Regions from separate parts of the Hoeflea sp. TYP-13 genome, predicted to be linked through region 1. Evidence: predicted binding sites of a transcription regulator. Region 1 holds the regulator's gene; each other region holds the start of a gene.
The links. The regulator LexA, encoded in region 1, represses DNA repair genes until DNA is damaged. The targets are predictions, from matches to a motif close to TGTTCNNNNTGTGTTCNG.
Positions count from the first base shown of each region.

Region 1 (5,530 bases):
CTTCGTAACCGCGGAGTTGCAATATTTGGCAATTTTGTATCCGCAATACGCGAGGAGGCGGGCCAGGGACAGGGGATTCTGTGGTTGCCTGTGGCCATGGCTCTCGGTGCAACCTTCTGGTTCAGCACAAATGAAAGCCCACCGCTTGTGTTTGTTGCGGTCCCGTTTGTTGTTTTAGTCGGGTGGCTTCTCGCCTTTGGGTATGGGCGTGCGCGTTTCACGCTCATCATGATCGCCGGATTTCTTGCCGGAATGCTTGCAGCAGACTTTGAGACCTCCCGCAATCCGACAACATTGCTTGATAGTGAAGTCACGACCCGGCTGCGCGGCGCGGTCGTCGGCCGCGATATCGACCATGCCGGCCGGTGGCGTTACACCGTTGACATTCAAAAGACATGGGATCCGCAAATCAGGCGGCCTCCGGAGCGTGTACGCCTCGTCTCGCGAAGCAGACACGAGCCCGTTGCAATCGGCGTGGGGATCGAAGGTCTTGCACGCCTTCAGCCGCCCTCGGGTCCCGCACTGCCGGGAGAATATGATTTTTCCTTCAATGCCTATTTCAAGGGCATTGGTGCATACGGTTTTTTTTACGGTGCCCCGATAGTCGCTGACAGCGCTTTGCAAGACGGCACGGTTTCGTCAAGCCGGCGTTTGAGCATCTGGCTGGCGCAGCTTCGTGAAGACATTGCAGCGCGTATTAGGGCTGTCCTGCCAGGCGATACCGGAGGATTTGCGAGTGCGCTGACCGTTGCCGAACGGCGCGCCATGAGCCCCGAAACAGTAGAAGCGCTTCGAGCCAGTGGTCTGGCGCATGTCCTGGCGATTTCCGGACTTCATATGGCGCTGGTTGCCGGGACATTCTTCTTTTTCATGCGTGCCTGCTTCAGTTTTTTTCCGTCACTCGTCCAGGCGGTTCCTGCCAAAAAGATTGCCGCAGCAGGTGCCTTGCTTGTCGCGACCTTTTACCTGTTCATTTCGGGTGGCAGTGTGTCGACACAGCGCGCCTGGATCATGCTTGCAATCGTTCTTGTTGCCGTGCTTCTGGATCGGCGGGCTCTGACAATGCGCAATGTTGCAATTGCTGCGATCATCATCATTTTGATTTCCCCGTCAGCAGTGGTCGGACCCGGGTTCCAGATGTCCTTTGCGGCAACCGCGGCGCTCATCGCCACCTACGGGCTATGGGATCGCAGATGGTCGGAACGTCGGTTGTTTGAAAGTAATTCGGCGCCTGGGCTGTTCCGGGTCGTGCTGGTATTCTTCGCCGGTCTTGCACTGACGTCGCTGGTCGCGGGCCTGGCGACTGCGCCATTCGCCATCTACCATTTTCACCGGGTTGCATCATTCGGTCTCATAGCCAACCTCTTGGCAATGCCCATCGTGACGTTTGTCGTTATGCCTGCCGGGCTTATTTCGCTGCTCGTCATGCCACTCGGTTTGGAGCACTGGCCATTGGTTGCGATGGGCTGGGGGCTTGATGCGGTGATCGCGATAGCGCGTTATGTCGAGGGCCTCGGCGGCGTCATTGTTGTCGGCCGGATGAACTGGCTGGCTCTTTCCGCTCTTGTTTCGGGTTTTCTCGTTTTCGTGCTCGCAAAGACGCGCCTAAGGCTGATTGGTCTTGCCGTCTGCGCAATTGCCATTGCTGCCTTTGTGGTGGTCGAGCCCGACCGGAAACCGGACTTGCTGGTTTCCGAGGATGGCAGGCTCGTCGCCCTGGTCACGGAAAATGGCCTTGCAACGAACCGGAGGCGGCCATCAACCTTCATATTCGAACAATGGCAGCGTTCAATCGTCAGGGACGGGCATATCGCACCGACATATTCGGGTGTCAGCGCTACCGATCTGCCTTCTCTATTTGAAAGCATGCGAGGCCAAAAGCCGTCATTCGTCTGCGTAAAAGACACCTATTGTGGAGCTGTGACCGCCGCCGGAACAAGGGTTGCCGTTGTCGAGGACCTTGCAGCGATCGGAGCGGCCTGCGATAGCGCCGACATCGTAATCACCGCCAAGAAAATCGCCATGGAACGCTGTTATTCAGGAGCAATGCTGGTGACAGGCAGAATGCTGCGGCAAAGCGGGTCACTCGAAATCGGGATGCCGAATAAAGCCGGTGAACTCCTCGTTCGATCCGCCATCGGCCACACGAACCGGCCCTGGACTGAGCAGCGGTTCTATGACTGGCGCAGCCGATCATTCCATCACAATCCGCCAAAGTGGATGCGCGACCAATAGCGGTTTCCGCGACTGGCAATCAATGATAGCGCCGGATCAGGCCAACGAGTTTACCCTGGATCTTCACCTGGTCGGGGCCGAAAATCCTTGTTTCGTAGGCGGGGTTTGCCGCTTCAAGTGCTATCGATGCGCCCTTGCGGCGGAAACGCTTGAGCGTTGCCTCTTCATCATCAACGAGAGCGACGACGATTTCACCGGGATTGGCAGTCGCGGCGTTCTTGATCACCACCGTGTCGCCGTCGAATATGCCGGCTTCGATCATCGAGTCGCCCTTGACCTCAAGCGCATAATGTTCGCCACTTGAAAGCATGTCCGGCGGCACGCTGATATTGTGGGTGATGTTCTGTATCGCCGAGATCGGAACGCCCGCGGCAATGCGGCCCATGACGGGAACGCTGACAGCGGCTTCGACGCCGTCATCGACAGGTGAGGGGGCGGCTTTCGATTCGGTTGCCGGTTTGCCGAGGCTGCCTTCAATAACGCTCGGGGAAAAACCTTTTCGCGGCTGCGATGCCGGGATCATCGTTTCGGGAAGACGCAGCACTTCCAGCGCTCTTGCCCGGTTGGGAAGCCTTCGGATGAAACCGCGTTCCTCCAGTGCCGTGATCAACCGGTGGATTCCGGATTTGGATGCGAGATCAAGCGCTTCCTTCATTTCGTCGAAGGACGGCGGAATACCGCTTTCCTTCATGCGTTCATGGATGAAAAGCAGAAGTTCATGTTGTTTGCGCGTCAGCATCGCAGTGCTCCCGAATCGGAGAAACAAATACAGAACATACACTATATGTTCCAGTTGTGTTCTGCAAGTGTTGTGAATGTGCCGGACAAAGGTGAATGAATGGTGAAGGGGAATTCCCGGGGAGGCAGGAAGCTATTGCGGACCGGGATTGGAGAAGCGCAGGGAGTTATTTTAGATTGTGAATTTTATAAGCGCTTGAATTTATTATTGTTTCCGGAATTCCCAATCGCGCTGGATTGTGGGGGTGACATTCAACTCATCCCGAATAGTTATTTACGCTTTGATTTTATTGTCTTTTCATAGCCAAAGACTTTTTCAGGACATAATCCCATACACCTGTGAATACGGGATATCCGATGCTCTTTCTTTGTTTCCCTCCGGACTTTAGAAGGATCGGCGCATCATTGCGGCGAATTCTCCGACGATGCCGCGCCGGAAGGCCAGTACGCAAAGCACGAAGATCGCACCCATGACCACGGGCACCCAGGCGCTGAGCGGGCCCGACGCAAGGAGATTTTGCAATGATATGATTACGCCTGCCCCAAAGGCCGGGCCGATAAGCGTGCCAACGCCGCCGAGGAGGGTCATAAGCACGACCTCGCCGGACATGTGCCAGTTGACATCCGTCAGTGAGGCAAGCTGGAAGACGACCGTTTTCGTGGCACCGGCGAGGCCCGCAATCGTAGCCGAGAGTGTGAAGGCGAGCAGTTTGGCCCGCTCCACGTCGTAGCCGAGCGAGACCGCGCGGTCCTCGTTGTCGCGAATGGCGCGCAGCACCTGACCAAAGGGCGAATGCACGGTACGGGCGATCACCGCGAAGCCTGTGAGGAAGACAATCAGCACGAAATAGTACATGGCCAGATTGTCCGTCAGGTCGAACAGGCCCAGCGCGTAGCCGCGCGGCACGCCCTGCAACCCATTCTCGCCGCCGGTGAAGTCGGCGGAGACGAAGAAGAAATAGGCCATCTGTGCAAGGGCCAGCGTAATCATGGCGAAATAGATGCCCTGCCGCCTTATCGCCAGTTGACCGACTACAGCGCCAAAGGCGCCGGCTGCTACGGTCCCGGCCAGTATGCCGAGCTCCGTCGGCAGGCCCCAAACGGTCAGCGCATGCCCTGTGACATAGGCCGCCCCGCCGAAAAAGGCCGCATGGCCAAAGCTCAGAAGACCGCCATATCCGAGGATGAGATTGAACGCGCAGGCAAAGAGCGCAAAGCACAGGATCTTCATCAGGAAGACCGGGTAGATTGCGAAGGGGGCTGCGATCAGCAGGGCAAGCGCGATGAGGATTGCAATGGGTCTGGTCATGTGCGGCTCCCTTATGCGGTTCGTCCGAAGAGGCCCGCGGGCCGCAGTATCAACACAACAGCCATGACGGCGAATATCACAGTAGCCGAGGCTTCAGGCCAGAACACTTTGGTCAGCCCCTCGATCACGCCCATCGCGATTCCCGTGACGACGGCACCCATGATCGATCCCATGCCGCCGATGACGACGACGGCAAAGACGACGATGATCAGGTTTGAGCCCATCAGCGGATTTACCTGGGTGATCGGGGCAGCCAGAACTCCGGCAAATCCGGCGAGCGCCACACCATAGCCATAGGCGAGTGTTGTCAGCAGCGGGACATTCACGCCAAACGCCTGCAACAGCCTGGGATTTTCTGTACCGGCGCGCAGGTAGGCTCCGATCCTGGTGCGCTCGAACAGCCACCATGTGAACAGGCAGACCGCGAGAGCAGCCACCACGACCCAGCCACGGTACCACGGCAGGAACATGAACCCCAGATTGACACCGCCCTTTAGCGCTTCGGGTGTGGGATAAGGAATGCCTGAAGCGCCATAAAGCTTGACGAACAGGCCCTCGATCACGATCGCAAGGCCGAAGGTCAGCAGCAGTCCATAAAGATGGTCGATACCCGAGAGCCTTCGCAGCAGGAAGCGTTCAATCAGTATGCCGGCCGAACCCACCATGACCGGAGCGAGGATCAGCGCCCCCCAATATCCGATGCCCAGGACTACAAGCAGAAAATAGCTGGCGAAAGCGCCCAGCATATAAAGAGCGCCGTGGGCGAAATTCACGATGTTCAAAAGGCCGAAGATCACTGCCAGCCCGAGTGATAAAACCGCGTAGAAGGCTCCGTTGATCAGCCCCAATAGGAGCTGTCCAAAGAGCACTTGCGGTGGAAATCCCAGAAGTTCGGCAAGCATGATCCGGCCTCGCTTTTTTGGGCCCCGGCTGGTACCGGGGCCCTGTTTGGCGTTATTTTGTGGGACACGTGCTCTCGGAGAGCGGGCCATAGGCTTCTTCACCCGGAATTGTCCGGATGATCTCGTAATAGTCCCAGGCCCCCTTGCTCTCAGACGGCGATTTCACGCGGGCAAGATACATGTCGTGCACCATCCGTCCGTCGCTGCGGATCACACCGTTCTTGGCGAAGAAATCATCGACCGGATTTTCGCGCATCCAGGCCAGTATGGTATCGGTGTCGTCGGAACCGGTTGCTTCGATGGCTTTGAGGTAATGCGTAACAGACGAATAGACGCCCGCCTGCAC
Region 1 is NZ_JBFRBB010000002.1:261,720-267,249, reverse strand. Features, by position in the region: gene ABVT35_RS11585 (ComEC/Rec2 family competence protein) at 97-2,235, shown strand; gene lexA (transcriptional repressor LexA) at 2,255-2,974, opposite strand; gene ABVT35_RS11575 (branched-chain amino acid ABC transporter permease) at 3,359-4,282, opposite strand; gene ABVT35_RS11570 (branched-chain amino acid ABC transporter permease) at 4,294-5,184, opposite strand; gene ABVT35_RS11565 (ABC transporter substrate-binding protein) at 5,237-5,530, opposite strand, start outside.

Region 2 (5,530 bases), on a different contig from region 1:
AGGGCCGCAAGCCGGCCTTCCACACACCGCTTGATAATTTCGTCAAGCTCAGGCTGTGGCAGCTCGAGGAATATGAGCGTTGCGTATTTATTGACGCCGATGCGGTTGTCGTACGCAATATGGATCGGCTGTTCGGCTATCCGCAGTTTTCGGCTGCGCCGAATGTCTATGAATCGCTCAGCGATTTCCATCGGCTGAACTCCGGCGTGTTCGTCGCCGAACCCTCTGCAGACACTTTCGCCGACATGCTGCAAAGGCTCGATCAGCCGGATATGTTCTGGCGGCGGACAGACCAGACTTTTCTGCAGAGCTACTTTCCCGACTGGCAGGGCCTGCCTGTATTCTTCAACATGCTGCAATATGTCTGGTTCAACATGCCTGAGCTGTGGGACTGGGCGTCGGTATATGTGGTCCATTATCAGTACGAAAAGCCGTGGGAAGCAGACAATCCGAGAGCCGGAGAGCTGGCGCCCCTGATCGAACTTTGGCATGCGTTCCACTCGGGCACGGGCATTCCCGAAATCAACGCCCTTGAAAATCCGGGCAAGCCCGCATGACGCGCGTCCTCGTCACCGGAGGCAGCGGCCTGGTCGGCCGCTTCATCGTCGAGGACCTGTTTTCTCATGGTTATGACGTCACGGTCGCCGGGCGCACTGCGCCGGCGCCTGACCTTTTTTCTGCACCCGTGCAATTTGTCCCGCTGACGCTCAATCCAAAGGCTGATTTTGGGACTGCGGTTGCCGGATGCGACTGTCTGATTCACGCCGCTTTCGCCCATGTTCCGGGCCGCTACCGGAGCGGTGAAGGCGATGATGCTCCCGGCTTTTGGAGGGCGAATTTTCTTTCAACGCTGCTTTTGTTTCAGGCAGCCGCTCAGGCCGGAATGGAGCGCGGCGTGTTCCTCTCAAGCCGGGCGGTTTACGGCGTTCAGTCACCGGGTGCCGTGCTCACCGAAAAAACCGACTGCCACCCCGACACGCACTATGGCGCGGTCAAACACGCTTGTGAACGCCACCTTGGCGCTTTGTCGGCCAAGGGCGGGCTTGCAGTCGCCAGCCTGCGCGCTACCGGTGTTTACGGGTCCCTGCAACCAGGCGAAGCGCATAAATGGTCAGATCTTTTTAACGACTACCTCAACGGCAATCCCGTTGAACCACGCTGCGGAACGGAAGTGCATGGCAGAGACGTCGCGGCGGCAACACGGTTGATGCTGGAACTGCCGGAGGCAGAGATCGCCGGTGAGGCTTTCAACGTCTCCGACCTCTTTCTCGATCGCCGTGATCTGCTGGCGCTCGTCCGGGAACACACCGGCTGCAGCCATTCCCTGCCCGCCGAGGCAGATAAAAGCAGTTACAACATTGCAAGCACTGCAAAACTTGCAGCACTCGGATGGCAACCCGGCGGTGTGGCATTGCTGCAATCCGAGATCGAGCGGCTTCTAGAGCGTGTCTTGCTTAAATAGAATCATTTGACCGAGGCGATTTTGGTCGCTGACAAGGCGGATTGCGCGCCGTGGTGCTAACCCACCACAAGCGCAAGCCAACGCAGTCAGCGGGCAAAATCGCCCGGCCCGTTTACCACTCTGTTTCAACAACATAATCCTCTCGAGGGTAGCAGCAAATGCTTCAATTTAAGCAAGACACGCTCTAGGCTAGTCCTCACCTTCCTGAAACAGGTTGATCTGCTGCTGTGCAAGATCCTTTGGCACGTCGAGGCCAAGATGCCGCCAGGCATTGGCAGTCAACAGCCGCCCGCGCGGTGTGCGCTGAATGAGACCCTGCTGAATGAGATACGGCTCGATTATGTCCTCGATCGCGTCGCGCGGTTCGGAAAGTCCCGCCGCAATCGTTTCGACGCCCACCGGCCCGCCGCCGAAATTATGCGCGATCATTGTAAGATACCGGGAATCGAGCTGGTCGAGGCCTTTATTGTCCACTGATAGCCGCGTCAGCGCCTCGTCGGCAATCTGCCGCGTCACGGCCTCGGCCTTGGCAACCTCGGCAAAATCCCTGACCCGCCGTAACAATCGACCCGCAATGCGCGGCGTTCCGCGTGCGCGCCGGGCAATTTCCTGTGCGCCGTCATCGGTTATCTCAAGCCCCATCAGCCGCGCGCCGCGTCGCACAATGTGCTCAAGCTCCTCGACGGTATAGAAATTGAGCCGGACAGGTATTCCGAAGCGGTCGCGCAGCGGAGTTGTCAGCAGGCCAAGCCGTGTCGTTGCCGCGACAAGCGTAAAGCGCGCGAGGTCTATCTTGACCGAGCGCGCGGCCGGTCCCTCGCCGATAATGAGATCGAGCTGGTAGTCCTCCATTGCCGGATAGAGGATCTCTTCCACCGCCGGATTAAGCCGGTGGATCTCGTCGATGAAGAGAACATCCCGCTCTTCCAGATTGGTCAAAAGCGCCGCGAGATCACCGGCTTTTGCGATCACCGGGCCGGACGTCGAGCGGAAATTGACGCCGAGCTCCTTTGCCATGATCTGCGCCAGCGTTGTCTTTCCGAGCCCCGGCGGGCCGACGAACAGCACGTGATCGAGTGCATCGCCCCGCGCCTTTGCAGCCTCTATGAAAACCTTGAGATTGGAGCGCGCCTCGGCCTGGCCTGTAAATTCGTCGAGGCTTTGCGGACGCAAAGTCAGCTCAGCGTCTTCGCCGCGCGTTTCCGCGGAAATGATGCGATCGTGCTCACTCATTGCTCAATCCCGCGCCAAATTCATCAAAAGTCACTGCGACAGTTCCTTCAGGCCAAGCCGGATCAGTGTGGCGGAATCGGCTGTTTCACCGGCCGATTTCATCGCCGCCGCGACAGCATTTGCCGCCTGATCCCTTGAATAGCCGAGATTGGACAGGGCAGAAACCGCATCCGTCACCGGGCCGGCTGCCGCGCCTTCACCGAGCTCCTGCTTGAGGCCGATAGCGGCGCCGGCCTCGCCGGCATAGGCCGGCGCCTTGTTCTTGAGTTCCGTGACAATGCGTTGCGCGACTTTCGGGCCGATACCCGGCGCGCGGGCAACCGTTGCCTTGTCCTGCAGCGCGATGGCATTGGCAAGATCAGCGGCCGATAGCGTCGACAGTACCGCCAGCGCCACCTTAGCGCCGACGCCCTGAACGCTTTGCAGGAGCCGAAACCATTCCCTCTCAAGTGCCGAAGCAAATCCAAACAGCTTCAATTGGTCTTCGCGAACAAATGTCTCGATATGCAGAACGGCAGCCTCGCCTACGCTGCCTAGTCCGCCGAGTGTGCGCGCCGAACAGAACGCCACATAACACACGCCGTGAACATCGATCAGCACATGGTCCTCGCCGATTTCATCGATGGTTCCCTTGAGCTTTCCGATCATGCGGTCCGCGCCTCCGCCTGTTCCGCCAGCTTGAACCGGCCGACGGCGCTCTGCCTGTGATGGGCATGGCAGATAGCAATAGCCAGTGCATCGGCCGCGTCGTCGGTATCGAACTGCGCCTTTGGCATCAGCACCTTGACCATCATATGGATCTGCTTCTTGTCGCCATGGCCGACGCCGATCACCGATTTCTTCACCGCATTCGGCGCATATTCAGCGACCTGCAGGCCTGCCAGCGCCGGCACCAGCATGGCAATGCCTCGCGCCTGACCGAGTTTCAGCGTGGCCGTCGCATCCTTGTTGACAAAGGTCGCCTCAACCGCCGCCTCATGAGGCATATATTCGTGCAGAACCTGCGACAGACCGTCATGCAACTGGCAGAGCCGGGACGCAAGATCCTTTGCCGCGTCTGAGCGAACGGTGCCCGAAGCAACAAAGCGCAACGAATTGCCAAGGCTCTCCACCATTCCCCATCCGGTTCTGCGCAAACCCGGATCGATGCCGATGATGCGTGTAATATCTGCCTGGGCCATGTCCCCGTCCGTTGTTTGCCGCATTTGAGCTATGCCACAGAAATGCGAACAAAACAAAAACATTTCGTAAATTCCAACAAAAAACCCGGATCACCGGACCCGGGTTCTTCGCCGTCAGATATCAAGCTGGTATCTCAGGCATCGGCGAGTTTGGCCATAACCTCGTCCGAGATCTCGAAATTGGCATAAACGTTCTGAACGTCGTCGTCGTCTTCCAGAGCGTCGATCAGCTTCATCAGCGTGCCGGCTTTCTGTTCATCCACATCGGTGCTGGTTTGCGGTTTCCACACGGGCTTGACGGATTCAGCTTCGCCCAACGTCGATTCCAGCGCACTTGAAACATCGCCAATGGCTTCGAATGCACATGTGATCGTATGCCCTTCCTCGCCGGACTGGACATCGTCGGCGCCTGCCTCGATCGCAGCTTCCATGACCGAATCCTCGTCGCCCGCATCCGCCGTATAGACGATCTCGCCGACGCGGTCGAACATGAAGCCCACCGAGCCGGTCTCGCCGAGCGCCCCGCCATTCTTGGAAAAACACGCACGCACATTGGAAGCGGAACGATTGCGGTTGTCGGTCAGCACTTCCACAATGATGGCAACGCCGCCGGGACCATAACCCTCGTAGCGGATTTCCTCGTAATCTTCACTGTCACCACCGGCGCCCTTGTTGATGGCGCGCTGAATATTGTCCTTCGGCATGGACTGGCCCTTGGCGTTCTGTACCGCCAGCCGCAGCCTCGGATTGCCTTCGATGTCGCCGCCGCCCATCTTGGCCGCAACGGTCAATTCTTTGGACAGTTTGGAGAACAGCTTCGAGCGCACGGCGTCCTGCCGTCCTTTCCGGTGCATGATGTTCTTGAATTTTGAATGGCCTGCCATGGCACTCCGTCCACTTTTTAGGATTTCTTGATTGCGCCGCCTTATAGGCAAGTCGGAACCCGCCGTCCAGACGGCTGGCATCCATGCGGCGGCGCGCGCTCACACGCGTGCTGATCATGTGCTGGCATTGCAGCTTCAGAACTGCAACCGGCGGATTTATTTTATCAAAGCACTACTTGATCAGCCCGGTCGAAATTGAGCGAAATCACACATTTTGGGTAATTTGTCACTATTTCGCTTAAAATGATCCCCGTTATGGTGTAACGAGTGCGACATTTAAGAAATACAGCCGGTAGGGCAGTGCCGGTCGGATACTTAAACATATTGGGACGGGCGATATGAAAATACACTGGGGCTTTGTCAGCTTGCTGTGTGCACTGCCGGTGGTTGCTGGCATTGCCGGTGGCTGGAACATCGAAATTGTGACGCAGACGCTGCAGAATATCAGCGATGAAAGCACACCGCGTCCGGTTTCCATCTGCCAGGCCGTTGCCTCGAAGCCGCAGGCTATCCCAGTTGTTCCGGCCGCCGGCGATCCGCTGAACAAGGAACAGGTCCGCATATCGTTTATCGGCCATTCCACCTATCTCATCGAAACACCGCAGGGCGTGACCATCGCCACCGACTACAACGGCTATGCGGGCGACAACGAGCCGCCGCAGGTGGTTACGATGAACAAGGCGCACTCAAGCCATTTCACCCTGCAGCCGGACCCGGCGATCGAGAACGTTCTGCCGGGCTGGAACCCCAATGGCGGTCCGGTCGATCAT
Region 2 is NZ_JBFRBB010000003.1:207,040-212,569, reverse strand. Features, by position in the region: gene ABVT35_RS18125 (glycosyltransferase) at 1-557, shown strand, start outside; gene ABVT35_RS18120 (NAD-dependent epimerase/dehydratase family protein) at 554-1,462, shown strand; gene ruvB (Holliday junction branch migration DNA helicase RuvB) at 1,652-2,695, opposite strand; gene ruvA (Holliday junction branch migration protein RuvA) at 2,726-3,343, opposite strand; gene ruvC (crossover junction endodeoxyribonuclease RuvC) at 3,340-3,876, opposite strand; gene ABVT35_RS18100 (YebC/PmpR family DNA-binding transcriptional regulator) at 4,011-4,760, opposite strand; gene ABVT35_RS18095 (MBL fold metallo-hydrolase) at 5,099-5,530, shown strand, end outside.
Region 2: ruvC (crossover junction endodeoxyribonuclease RuvC) is a predicted target of LexA. The motif match lies at 3,921-3,938, and genes of this name have one in related genera.

Region 3 (5,530 bases), on a different contig from region 1:
AGGAGAAGAACAGGACGGGCGTGTGGGTATTTGCAACAAACAGACGCGTGACAAAATCCTCGTCACGGGTCGACATGCCGGATCGTCCCTTGCCGCCGCGCCGCTGAGCCCGGTAAGTCGCAAGCGGCACGCGCTTGATGTAACCAGAATGCGAAACCGTGACGACCATATCTTCACGCGCAATGAGGTCCTCATCGTCCATATCCGCGCCACCTTCGGTGATCTCGGTGCGGCGCGGTGTGGCAAATTCCTCACGAACATCGGTCAGCTCAGTCTTGACGATCTCCAGAATGCGAATACGGGAGGCCAGAATTTCGAGATATTCCTTGATCTCGGCGCCGATCTCGTTGAGCTCGTCGGCGATCTCGTCACGGCCAAGTGCTGTCAGGCGTGCAAGGCGCAGTTCGAGGATAGCACGTGCCTGTTCTTCGGACAGATTATAGGTTCCATCCTCATTGATCCTGTGGCGCGGATCATCAATCAGCACGATGAGCGGCGCAACGTCCTTTGCCGGCCAGCGGCGCTCCATCAACTGCGTACGGGCTGTCCCGGGATCGGGCGCCTTGCGTATAAGATTGATCACCTCGTCGATATTTGCGACCGCAATTGCCAGACCGACCAGTACATGCGCTCGGTCACGCGCCTTGTTCAGCAGGAATTTGGTACGGCGGCTGATGACATCTTCACGGAAGGCGACAAACGCCCTCAGCATGTCCAGCAGGGTCATCTGCTCCGGCTTGCCGCCATTGAGCGCAACCATGTTGCAGCCGAAGGAGTTCTGCAGCGGCGTGAAACGGTAAAGCTGGTTGAGCACCACATCAGCCACGGCGTCGCGTTTCAATTCGATGACGACACGGTATCCATCGCGGTCTGACTCGTCGCGGATGTCCGAAATGCCTTCAATGCGCTTGTCGCGCACCAGTTCGGCCATCTTCTCGATCATCGATGCCTTGTTTACCTGATAAGGAACCTCGGTGATGATCAGGGCTTCGCGGTCGCCGCGTATCTCCTCGACGTCGACCCTGCCGCGCATGACGACGGAGCCACGGCCGGTTTCATAGGCCGAGCGGATGCCGGAGCGCCCCAAAATGAGGCCGCCGGTGGGAAAATCCGGTCCCGGAATGATCTGCTGCAGTTCGGCAAGCTCAATCGACGGATTGTCGATCAGCGCGATGCAGCCGTCGATCACCTCACCGAGATTGTGGGGCGGAATGTTCGTGGCCATGCCGACGGCGATGCCGCCCGCGCCATTGACGAGCAGATTGGGAAAACGGGCAGGAATGACCCGCGGCTCCCTGGCTGACGCGTCGTAGTTTTCCTGAAAATCGACGGTATCCTTGTCGATGTCCTCGAGCAATTCGTGCGCGACCTTTGCAAGGCGCGATTCCGTATACCGCATGGCCGCCGGCGGGTCGCCGTCGATTGATCCGAAATTGCCCTGCCCGTCAATGAGCGGCACGCGCATGGAAAAATCCTGCGCCATGCGCACCATGGCGTCGTAGATCGCCTGGTCGCCATGGGGGTGATACTTACCCATGACGTCACCGATGATGCGGGACGACTTCACATATTTGCGGTTCCAGTGGAAACCGCCCTCATGCATGGCATAGAGAATTCGCCTGTGAACCGGCTTCAATCCGTCACGGACATCGGGCAATGCGCGGCTAACGATCACGCTCATGGCGTAGTCGAGATAGGACCGCTGCATTTCCTCCATGATGGAGATTGGTTCAATGCCCGGAGGATCGGACGGAGGCGTCATCGAATTATCGTGTTCTGACAAATAAAATGCCCGTCAATTTGTATAGAATCAGTTGCGCCATTTATAGACGATCAGTGCGGCAAAAGCCAATTAAGAAACGTCACATTTGATGCGTTTTTTCTTAGTGAAAACAAGCGTTTAAATATATATCTTTCCGCCGCCTCGCACAAAAGCGCGAAGAGTGTGGCACAATCGCGGCCAATCGCCCGTATTACGGTGATTTTGAGCCGGCGAATTTGCCGTATTCCGTCGTTCGTCAACTGTTGATTCTCGCTCTAACAGAGGCCGCCATGGCATCGATTGATCCGCTGATGAATGCATTTGTAACGCTCATGGTCATGCTCGACCCGCCGGGCAATGCACCGCTTTTTCTCGCCCTGACGGTTGGCATGAGTCAGGCGGAGCGGTTCCAGGTCGCGCTCAGGGGATGCATCACCGCGTTCATAATATTGACGATATTTGCGATCGCCGGCTCCGGCATATTGAAGATGTTTGGAATTACGATTCCTGCCTTCCGGGTGGCCGGAGGACTGCTCCTGTTTTGGATTGCCTTCGAGATGATCTTCGAGAAACGGCAGGAGCGCCGGGAAGAAAGCGCCAAACGGGCCGTAACAAAGGACCAGATACGCAACATTGCCGCTTTCCCGCTAGCCATACCGCTCATTGCCGGCCCAGGCTCCATCTCAGCGATCGTTCTTCTGTCCTCAACACATCCGAAACCGCTGGAACGGGTTGGGCTGATTGGCGTTTTGCTCGTGGTGATGATCGCGCTGTTCGCGGCCTTAATCGTTGCCAACCGTCTCGACCGGCTGCTTGGCGAAACCGGGCGCGCCATCCTGACACGGCTTCTGGGGGTGCTTCTGGCAGCGCTTTCGGTGCAATTCGTCGCCGATGGGGTCAAGGCACTGGCTACGGGCTGACGTTTACGCGCGATGATCCTTTAAAACCGGGAGAAGGACCGGGCTCCAGCTATTCCAGATCTACGGTCAGTTCCTTGCCCCCAAGACCGTGCACACTGTCATTTCCGCGTATCACGACACTGGTCACCTCACCAGGAATGGTTACGCCCGAGAGACTGCGGGTAAAGGGCTGCTCGTTTTCATGGGGGTGGGCAAGGACCCGTTCGCCATAAACCGTACCGTCGGGTCCAACCACGTCCCAGCGGTTGGCATAGTGGTCCCAGCCCTCGTCATCATGGCGCAACGTAACGGAAAAACGCCATTGCCCATTCGATTGCTGGACCGCATCAACGGCGACAACTTCGACTTCACCTGCCCCGGATGGCAATACCAACCATAGAGACGACAGAGCCGCGGCTGCATAAACCAGTCCGCGGCTCATTGTTCCGAATTTTGAATCCGCCATGAACTCCTCCCAGACATCAGATGCCTATAAATGCACGCTAGCGGCATCCGGTGAAATCACATGAATGCGAGGCATTCGAAACCGGCTGGCGGAAGGAAGAGGGATCAGAACGGTATTTCGTCGTCCATGTCCCGTGAGAAACCACCTTCCTGTGACGGCTCCTGAGGACCGCCGAGATCACGCGGGCTGTCGCTGAAACCACCGCCGCCTCCACCGCCACCGCCGGGAGCACCCTCACCACGGCCATCGAGCATGGTGAGCGCGGAATTGAACCCCTGCAGAACGACTTCCGTGGAATAGCGGTCCTGACCGCTCTGGTCCTGCCATTTGCGGGTCTGCAACTGCCCTTCAATATAGACTTTTGAGCCCTTGCGCAGATATTGCTCGGCGATCTTGCAGAGACCTTCGTTGAAGATGACCACGCGGTGCCACTCGGTTTTTTCGCGGCGTTCTCCGGTATTGCGGTCACGCCAGTTTTCCGACGTCGCCAAACGGAGATTGGCAATCGGTCGGCCATCCTGTGTGCGACGGATTTCCGGATCCGCGCCCAAATTTCCCACCAATATTACTTTATTGACACTGCCTGCCATAACCTGGTCCTCACATATGCGGGCACGGATTTTATTGCCGCAAAGCGCATGCCCCTTATTTTCGGGCGACCATAGACCATCTGGCAGGTCTGTGTCCGCTCACAATCAACTATCCACAGGAGCTTTTTTGTTCACATTATGTTCTAGTTCTACTATTGTGCCTTGTCAAATGATTCAGCTTGGGTCATGAACGGGTGGCAATGTGGTGTGTATATCTCGACATCGGGCGAGCAAGTCCTACATTTACACCCGCATTCATTCCACGGATTGAAATCAGAACAGCGCACCTGGCGCGATCAACATATCGGCTTGATTCCGGACGGAGACCATGAGCGAACTGAAGACCATTTCAATCCGCGGAGCACGCGAGCACAATCTCAAAGGCGTTGACCTTGACCTGCCGCGCAACACACTGATTGTCATGACCGGCCTTTCAGGCTCGGGAAAATCATCGCTTGCCTTCGACACGATCTATGCGGAAGGCCAGCGCCGTTATGTCGAAAGCCTTTCGGCCTATGCACGGCAATTCCTGGAGATGATGCAGAAGCCGGATGTCGACCAGATCGACGGACTTTCACCGGCCATTTCCATCGAGCAAAAGACAACGTCACGCAATCCACGCTCGACCGTCGGCACGGTTACCGAGATATACGACTATCTAAGGCTGCTTTTCGCGCGGGTCGGCATCCCCTATTCACCGGCCACCGGACTGCCTATCGAGAGCCAGACGGTCAGCCAGATGGTCGACCGGGTCATGGCGCTCGAAGAAGGAACACGGCTTTACATACTTGCGCCGCTGGTTCGCGGCCGCAAGGGCGAATACCGCAAGGAGCTGGCCGAGCTGATGAAGAAGGGCTTCCAGCGGGTCAAGGTTGACGGAAGCTACTATGAAATTGCCGATGTCCCGGCGCTCGACAAGAAATACAAGCACGATATCGATGTCGTTGTTGACCGGGTTGTTGTACGGGAAGACCTGTCGACGCGACTGGCCGACAGTCTTGAGACCTGTCTGACACTGGCCGACGGACTTGCGGTCGCGGAACTTGCGGACAAACCGCTTCCCGATGACGCGACATCGGACGGCAGCGCCAACAAATCGAAGAACGAAACCCATGAGCGGCTGGTCTTTTCACAGAAATTCGCCTGTCCTGTTTCCGGTTTCACCATCCCGGAAATCGAGCCGCGGCTGTTTTCCTTCAACAATCCGTTCGGCGCCTGTCCCACATGCGACGGGCTCGGCACCCAGAAGAAGATCGATCCGGCGCTCATTATCCCGGAACCCGGCCGCACCTTAAGAGACGGGGCGATTGCGCCGTGGGCCAAATCCAGTTCACCTTATTATGGGCAGACGCTGGAAGCGCTCGGCCGCCACTTCGACTTCAAGCTTGGAGACCGTTGGAACGAATTGCCGGACGCGGCGAAGGAGGCAATCCTTCGCGGAACGGATGACAAGATCGATTTTCACTATGATGACGGTCTGCGCTCCTACAAAACTTCGAAGAATTTCGAAGGCATTATCCCCAATCTCGAACGCCGCTGGAAGGAAACCGATTCATCCTGGGCGCGCGAGGAAATAGAACGTTACATGGCCGCCGCCAATTGTCCGACCTGCGGTGGCTACCGGCTGAAACCCGAGGCGATGGCAGTTAAAATTGACGGGCTGCATGTCGGCAACGTGACCGAGATGTCCATCCGGGAGGCAGGCGCCTGGTTTACCGATCTTCCAGAGCGGCTGACGGACAAGCAGAACGAAATTGCCGGTAGAATTTTCAAGGAGATCAGGGACCGGCTTAAATTCCTGAATGATGTCGGG
Region 3 is NZ_JBFRBB010000001.1:2,077,977-2,083,506, reverse strand. Features, by position in the region: gene gyrA (DNA gyrase subunit A) at 1-1,762, opposite strand, end outside; gene ABVT35_RS09970 (MarC family protein) at 2,053-2,682, shown strand; gene ABVT35_RS09965 (hypothetical protein) at 2,732-3,127, opposite strand; gene ABVT35_RS09960 (single-stranded DNA-binding protein) at 3,232-3,717, opposite strand; gene uvrA (excinuclease ABC subunit UvrA) at 4,046-5,530, shown strand, end outside.
Region 3: uvrA (excinuclease ABC subunit UvrA) is a predicted target of LexA. The motif match lies at 3,846-3,863, and genes of this name have one in related genera.

Region 4 (5,530 bases), 1.1 Mb from region 1:
GGCCAGAAAATCGCGGCGGTTGAGCTTGTTATTAAATCGAATTGTCATTTTGTTGCTCCCTTGCTGCAATCCGGAAAGGACCGCGTGGAGCGGTGGTCAGACCGGATATGCCTTGATCATTGAAATGCCGAATAGGACAGCTTAGCCCCGAGGAGAATATGCGTCCACATTCTCTGCAAAATTGTGACAGAGTTGCGCGTTCGAAAAAGATGTTGTGGATTCGATTCCGCTTTTGCGGCTATTTCTTTGTTTTTTCTACGTAATTGTCGAGGACGCGTTTCTGGCCGGCCTTGTCGAAATCGATGGTCAGCTTGTTGCCGTCGATGGAGGCGACATTGCCGTTTCCGAATTTCATGTGGAAAACGCGGTCGCCAATCGCAAAAGCCGAAGGCTCGTCCGCGACGGATCTTGCAACGAGTTCGCCTTCGATCGTGCGGTTCTTGATCGAGGTGCGGCCGGCGCCATAGCCTGAATCTGTTTCGCCATAGCCGATGCGCTCGACGGAGTGGCCGGAGCGCGAACCCCAGTTCTGGCGTGTTGCCTCATTGCGGTTGGCCTGGGCCCGCCGCCAGCCGGGCGTATTGTAGCTGCCCGAGAAGGGTTCGGCCTCATCGAAACGCGACGCGCCGTAGCCGCCGCCGACGCTTGTTGCCCCATATCCGCCATAGGATGTTTCGGGCTCGGCGACGTCGGCATGCTCGGAAGGCAACTCGTCGAGGAAACGCGATGGAATTGTCGACTGCCAAAGCCCGTGGATGCGGCGGTTTGACACGAACCAGATATGGCAGTTGATCTTGGCCCGTGTCAGTCCGACATAGGCGAGCCTGCGTTCTTCCTCAAGGCCGGAGCGCCCGCCCTCGTCGAGGGCGCGCTGGTGCGGGAAGAGACCTTCTTCCCAGCCGGGCAAAAAGACGGTTTCGAATTCCAGACCCTTGGCCGAATGCAGCGTCATGAGGGAAACCGCATCGAGATCCTCATTCTGCTCCGCATCCATGACGAGGCTGACATGTTCGAGGAAGCCGCGCATGGATTCAAATTCCTCCATGGAGCGGATCAGTTCCTTCAGATTGTCGAGCCTGCCTGGCGCATCGGCCGAACGGTCATTCTGCCACATCGCCGTATAGCCGCTTTCGTCAAGGATCTGTTCGGCAAGCTCCGTGTGCGGGGTTGTTTCGAGCAGCGAGGACCAGCGATGGAAATTTTCAACCACATCGGTCAGCGATTTGCGCGGCCGCGGCTTCATCTCCTCGGTCATGACGAGATCGGAGGCGGCCTTCAGCAGTGGAATTTCCCGGGCGCGGGCATAATCGTGCAACTGGCGGACGGCAGCTTCGCCAAGGCCGCGCTTCGGGGTGTTGACGATGCGCTCGAAGGCAAGGTCGTCTGCCGGCTGGCAGACAACGCGGAAATAGGCCATGGCGTCGCGGATTTCGAGGCGCTCGTAAAAGCGCGGCCCGCCGATAACTCGGTAATTGAGGCCGAGGGTGACGAAACGGTCTTCGAATTCGCGCATCTGGAAAGAGGCGCGTACCAGTATCGCCATATCGTTGAGCTTGTGGTCGCGCCTTTGCAACTGCTCGATTTCCTCGCCGACGGCGCGGGCTTCCTCTTCCGAATCCCAGGCCGCGTGCACCATGACCTTGTCGTGCTCGTCGTCGGCCAGCTCTGTGAACAGTGTTTTTCCGAGCCGGCCCTCATTGTGAGAAATCAAATGGGATGCGGCGCCCAGAATATGGGCGGTGGAACGGTAGTTGCGTTCCAGCCGGATAACGACCGCGCCGGGGAAATCCTTTTCGAACCGCAGGATATTGTCGACTTCGGCGCCGCGCCAGCCATAGATGGACTGGTCGTCGTCGCCGACACAGCACACATTGTGCGAGCCCTGTGCGATCAGCCGCAGCCACAGATACTGCGCGGTGTTGGTGTCCTGGTACTCGTCGACAAGGATGTAGCGGAACTTCTGGTGATACTCCTTGAGAACGTCCGGGTGGTTCTTGAAGATGCGGATCGGATGGCACAGCAGATCGCCGAAATCGCAGGCGTTGAGTGTTTTCAGCCGGTTCTGGTACGCCTCGTAGAGCTCGCGTCCCTTGCCATTGGCAAAGGACCGTGCATCGCCTTCGGGAATATCGGCCGGGCCGTGCCCCTTGTTCTTCCAGCCGTCAATCATCATGGCGAACTGACGGGCCGGCCAGCGCTTGTCGTCGAGACCTTCGGCCTGAATGAGCTGTTTCAGAAGCCTTATCTGATCGTCCGTGTCCAGAATTGAAAAATCAGACCGAAGACCGACAAGCTCGGCGTGGCGGCGCAGCAGCTTGACGCCGATGGAATGGAATGTTCCGAGCCACGGCATGCCTTCCACGGCCCCGCCGACGAGAACGCCAATGCGCTCCTTCATTTCGCGGGCCGCCTTGTTGGTGAAGGTGACGGACAGGATCTGGCTCGGATAGGCCTTGCCGGTTGCAAGGATATGAGCAATTCGGGTGGTCAGGACGCGGGTCTTGCCTGTGCCAGCACCGGCCAGCACGAGAACTGGCCCGTCGACTGTCTCGACGGCGCGGGTCTGCTCGGGGTTAAGCCCATCGAGATAAGGGGCCGGACCGCTCTGACGGTTTCTCGCCACCATGGCGCGCGCAGCGATACCGCCGGTGGCGGGCGCTGAAGGCGCCTGGGAATCGCCATCGCCAAAAAACGGTATATCTTCATCCGGATTGACCATCCCTCTCAATGTAGTGATTCGGCGGTGAAAGGCCAGCAACCATTGCGTTGCGGGCGCAGTTTTGTTCCCGAATCGTTCAGCTGCACCGGCTCGTATATCGGCGGCCATAAAATAATCATGGATGCCCATTATTCGGTCGCGGGTTAAAATACGAGCAGGTCAGACAGCAGCAATGAGCATGAAGCAGCCTTCGTCCGGTGCCGACAGCACCGTTTTTCGGTTTTTCCTTGAAATTTCTGCAATTGCTCAGGCTTCAGACAAGTTGATAGACCGCGCGCTGCCGCATGAACTCAAGCGGGCGCATTTTCTCGTCCTCGACCATCTGGCGCGAGACGAGGCCAATCCGACGCTCCTTGAACTTGCCCGTGCCATGCAGGTTACAAAGGGCGCCATCACAAACACCATGCAGCGGCTTGAGGCACGCGGCTTTGTCACCGTCGTTCCCGATGAATATGACGGCCGGTCAAAAAGGGCCAAGCTCACCGGTCTTGGTCAGATTGTCAGGGACGATGCGCTGCGGGCGGTTGCCCCGGATATTCTCGAACTTGCAAAGACCATTTCGGCACCCGACATGATCGAGGCGCTGCCGCTGTTGGAGCGGATCCGAAAATATCTTGATGTCGATATCAAATAGGACCGTGGCGGCCCGTCATTTCTCAAAGCGCGAGATGCGGCGGTCAGTCCAGTTCAGGCGGCCATCAATGATTGGCCTTACTGTGGGCGCCAGATCTGGTTCCCGGGCGATCAGGTCATCCAGTTCGGTGATCTGGTTCATGGCAATCAGCCGCAAGACATCGTCGCGGACCTCTCCGTCCGGACGCCGCGGCAGCGATGTGACCGGTTGGGCGAGATCAATCTGTGCATCCTTGTCCCGGGTGCTCACGGCATCGTTGAGTTTGGAAAGGTCCAGGGCCTCTTCCCGCGTTTCGATGAAAGCATAAATGCCGACCCCCTTTCGCGGCAGCGGATAGAGCGCCAGGGCAGCCGATATGATTGCGGGATCGGCATCAAGCGCCTTGATGATCGCCGGGCCTTCTCGGTCGATCCGGTCGCCGGTGCCTTCGCCGTCGGACCAGGAAAATATGCCGCGCGTTATCAGATTGTAGATTTTCTTGCCCGTCGCCATCCAGATGCGTGACGGCAGCGATTTGCGTGCGAGGATGCGCTTTTCCATCGGCGTCATCAGGTTGGGTGCAAAGGCACGCTTCTGCTTGATGCAGTGGCGCAGATCTTCGTAAGCCATGACGCGGAACATCCGGCCCCTGCGGCGATGGCAGGATGCAAGCTGGAAATCGATGACTGCGGCCTTTCCGTCGGAAAGCATCAGCCAGTTCTGTGGCTTGGCCAGATCGTTGTGCGTTATTCCACGCCGGCGCATGTCGCGAAGCAGGCGTCGCGCATCCTTGTACCAGTCCCCGGTTTGCGGGCGGGCAAGGTGCAGCGGCGTGCCATCTGTCCAGGAGCGGAACAGGCCATCGGCATCGACCTCGATAATGTCGGGTGTGCCTTTAATACCGGCAACGGCCCTGAGTGCCCTGATTTCACGCTTTGCCAGAAACCAGGCGAGCGGGCGTGACCAAAGCGGAGAGGCGGTTACGATGCGGCGCGCGACCCGCGTATCCGGCCGGTCGGCAAAATGGCCGGCGCGTGTTTCGGAAAAAACGTCGCGCTTGAAAACCGTATCAGAAATAAATTCCGCCATCAGACCCTCTGTTGTCCCTCTCCGGGAGCAGGGCATGCTCTAAGCGATCATCAGGGACGGCGCAACGGGTGGCGCTCAAATATTGATGAGGTGCGGTTCGTTCTCGTCGATCACCTCCTTGACGAGCGCGGTATCGACATAGGCCCTGACGCCAACAATCATGCCGCTTTCATTGAATGCGACGATCCAGCAATAAATGTTGTTGAACGGCTTGCCGCTCTTGGCAACGGAAAGGGATTCCATCTCGACGATGGCGGTCGACCCTTCCAAGTATGTGTGGGTCACTTTCAGCCGCACACCCTGTTCAAGAATCTTGTCGAGCCGGCGGAAAGTCGCATTGAGAAACTCCTCCTTCGAGGTATAGGTGCCGGCCAGCGGGTGGGTACCCATGACCGTCCATTGGACATCCTCGGCGACCCGTTGAAAGAACTCGTCCGCGTGACCGGTTTCAAGATGTGCAAAAAGGTCGATGACATCGTCGCGCGTAATCATGATTGTCCTCCGATTTTCCACGGTGGTGCCGCATGTCTGTCAATCGTGCATTCTAGCAGATAAATAGGGCGGTATCGTCCGGTTTTCCGGAGAATTAGTGCCGGAATTCAGCAGTGTTCCTCTTCCGAAGCGTCAATCAGCCGCTTGTTGAAATAGGCAAGGGCTTTGACCTGTTCGGCCCAGCCGACAATTGTCTTTCCTTCCACCTCGTCAACCACCGGAAGAAGCGGATGCCCGCCTGAATCGAAAGTCCGAAGCGCCGTATCAAGCGTGTCGGTCGGATGCAGGCAGGGCGTTCCACCGTCCGCTTCATAGGTTTCGGGCGGCTCGTCCGGATCTACCGCCGTCATGAAATCCATGACCTTCGCATTGCTGACAACCGCGCGGTGCGGGCCGGCCTGTACAAAAAGTCCGCGCATTTCCAGTTGCCAGTGGAAATAGGAGTGACCGTGGATCGCCTGATTGATGCCGTGTGCGATGGCGACCGTCAAAAGAAGGGCGATGGATAAATCGTAGCCGCCTGTCAGTTCGAATACGATCAATGTGGTCGAGATCGGGGCGCCAAGAACGGCGCCTGCGACCGCGCCCATGCCGAGAATGGAGTAGAGCGCCTGGCT
Region 4 is NZ_JBFRBB010000002.1:1,328,620-1,334,149, reverse strand. Features, by position in the region: gene ABVT35_RS16360 (bifunctional 2',3'-cyclic-nucleotide 2'-phosphodiesterase/3'-nucleotidase) at 1-48, opposite strand, end outside; gene ABVT35_RS16355 (ATP-dependent helicase) at 239-2,719, opposite strand; gene ABVT35_RS16350 (MarR family winged helix-turn-helix transcriptional regulator) at 2,898-3,353, shown strand; gene ABVT35_RS16345 (serine/threonine protein kinase) at 3,369-4,457, opposite strand; gene ABVT35_RS16340 (nuclear transport factor 2 family protein) at 4,497-4,913, opposite strand; gene ABVT35_RS16335 (chloride channel protein) at 5,021-5,530, opposite strand, start outside.
Region 4: ABVT35_RS16355 (ATP-dependent helicase) is a predicted target of LexA. The motif match lies at 2,782-2,799, and genes of this name have one in related genera.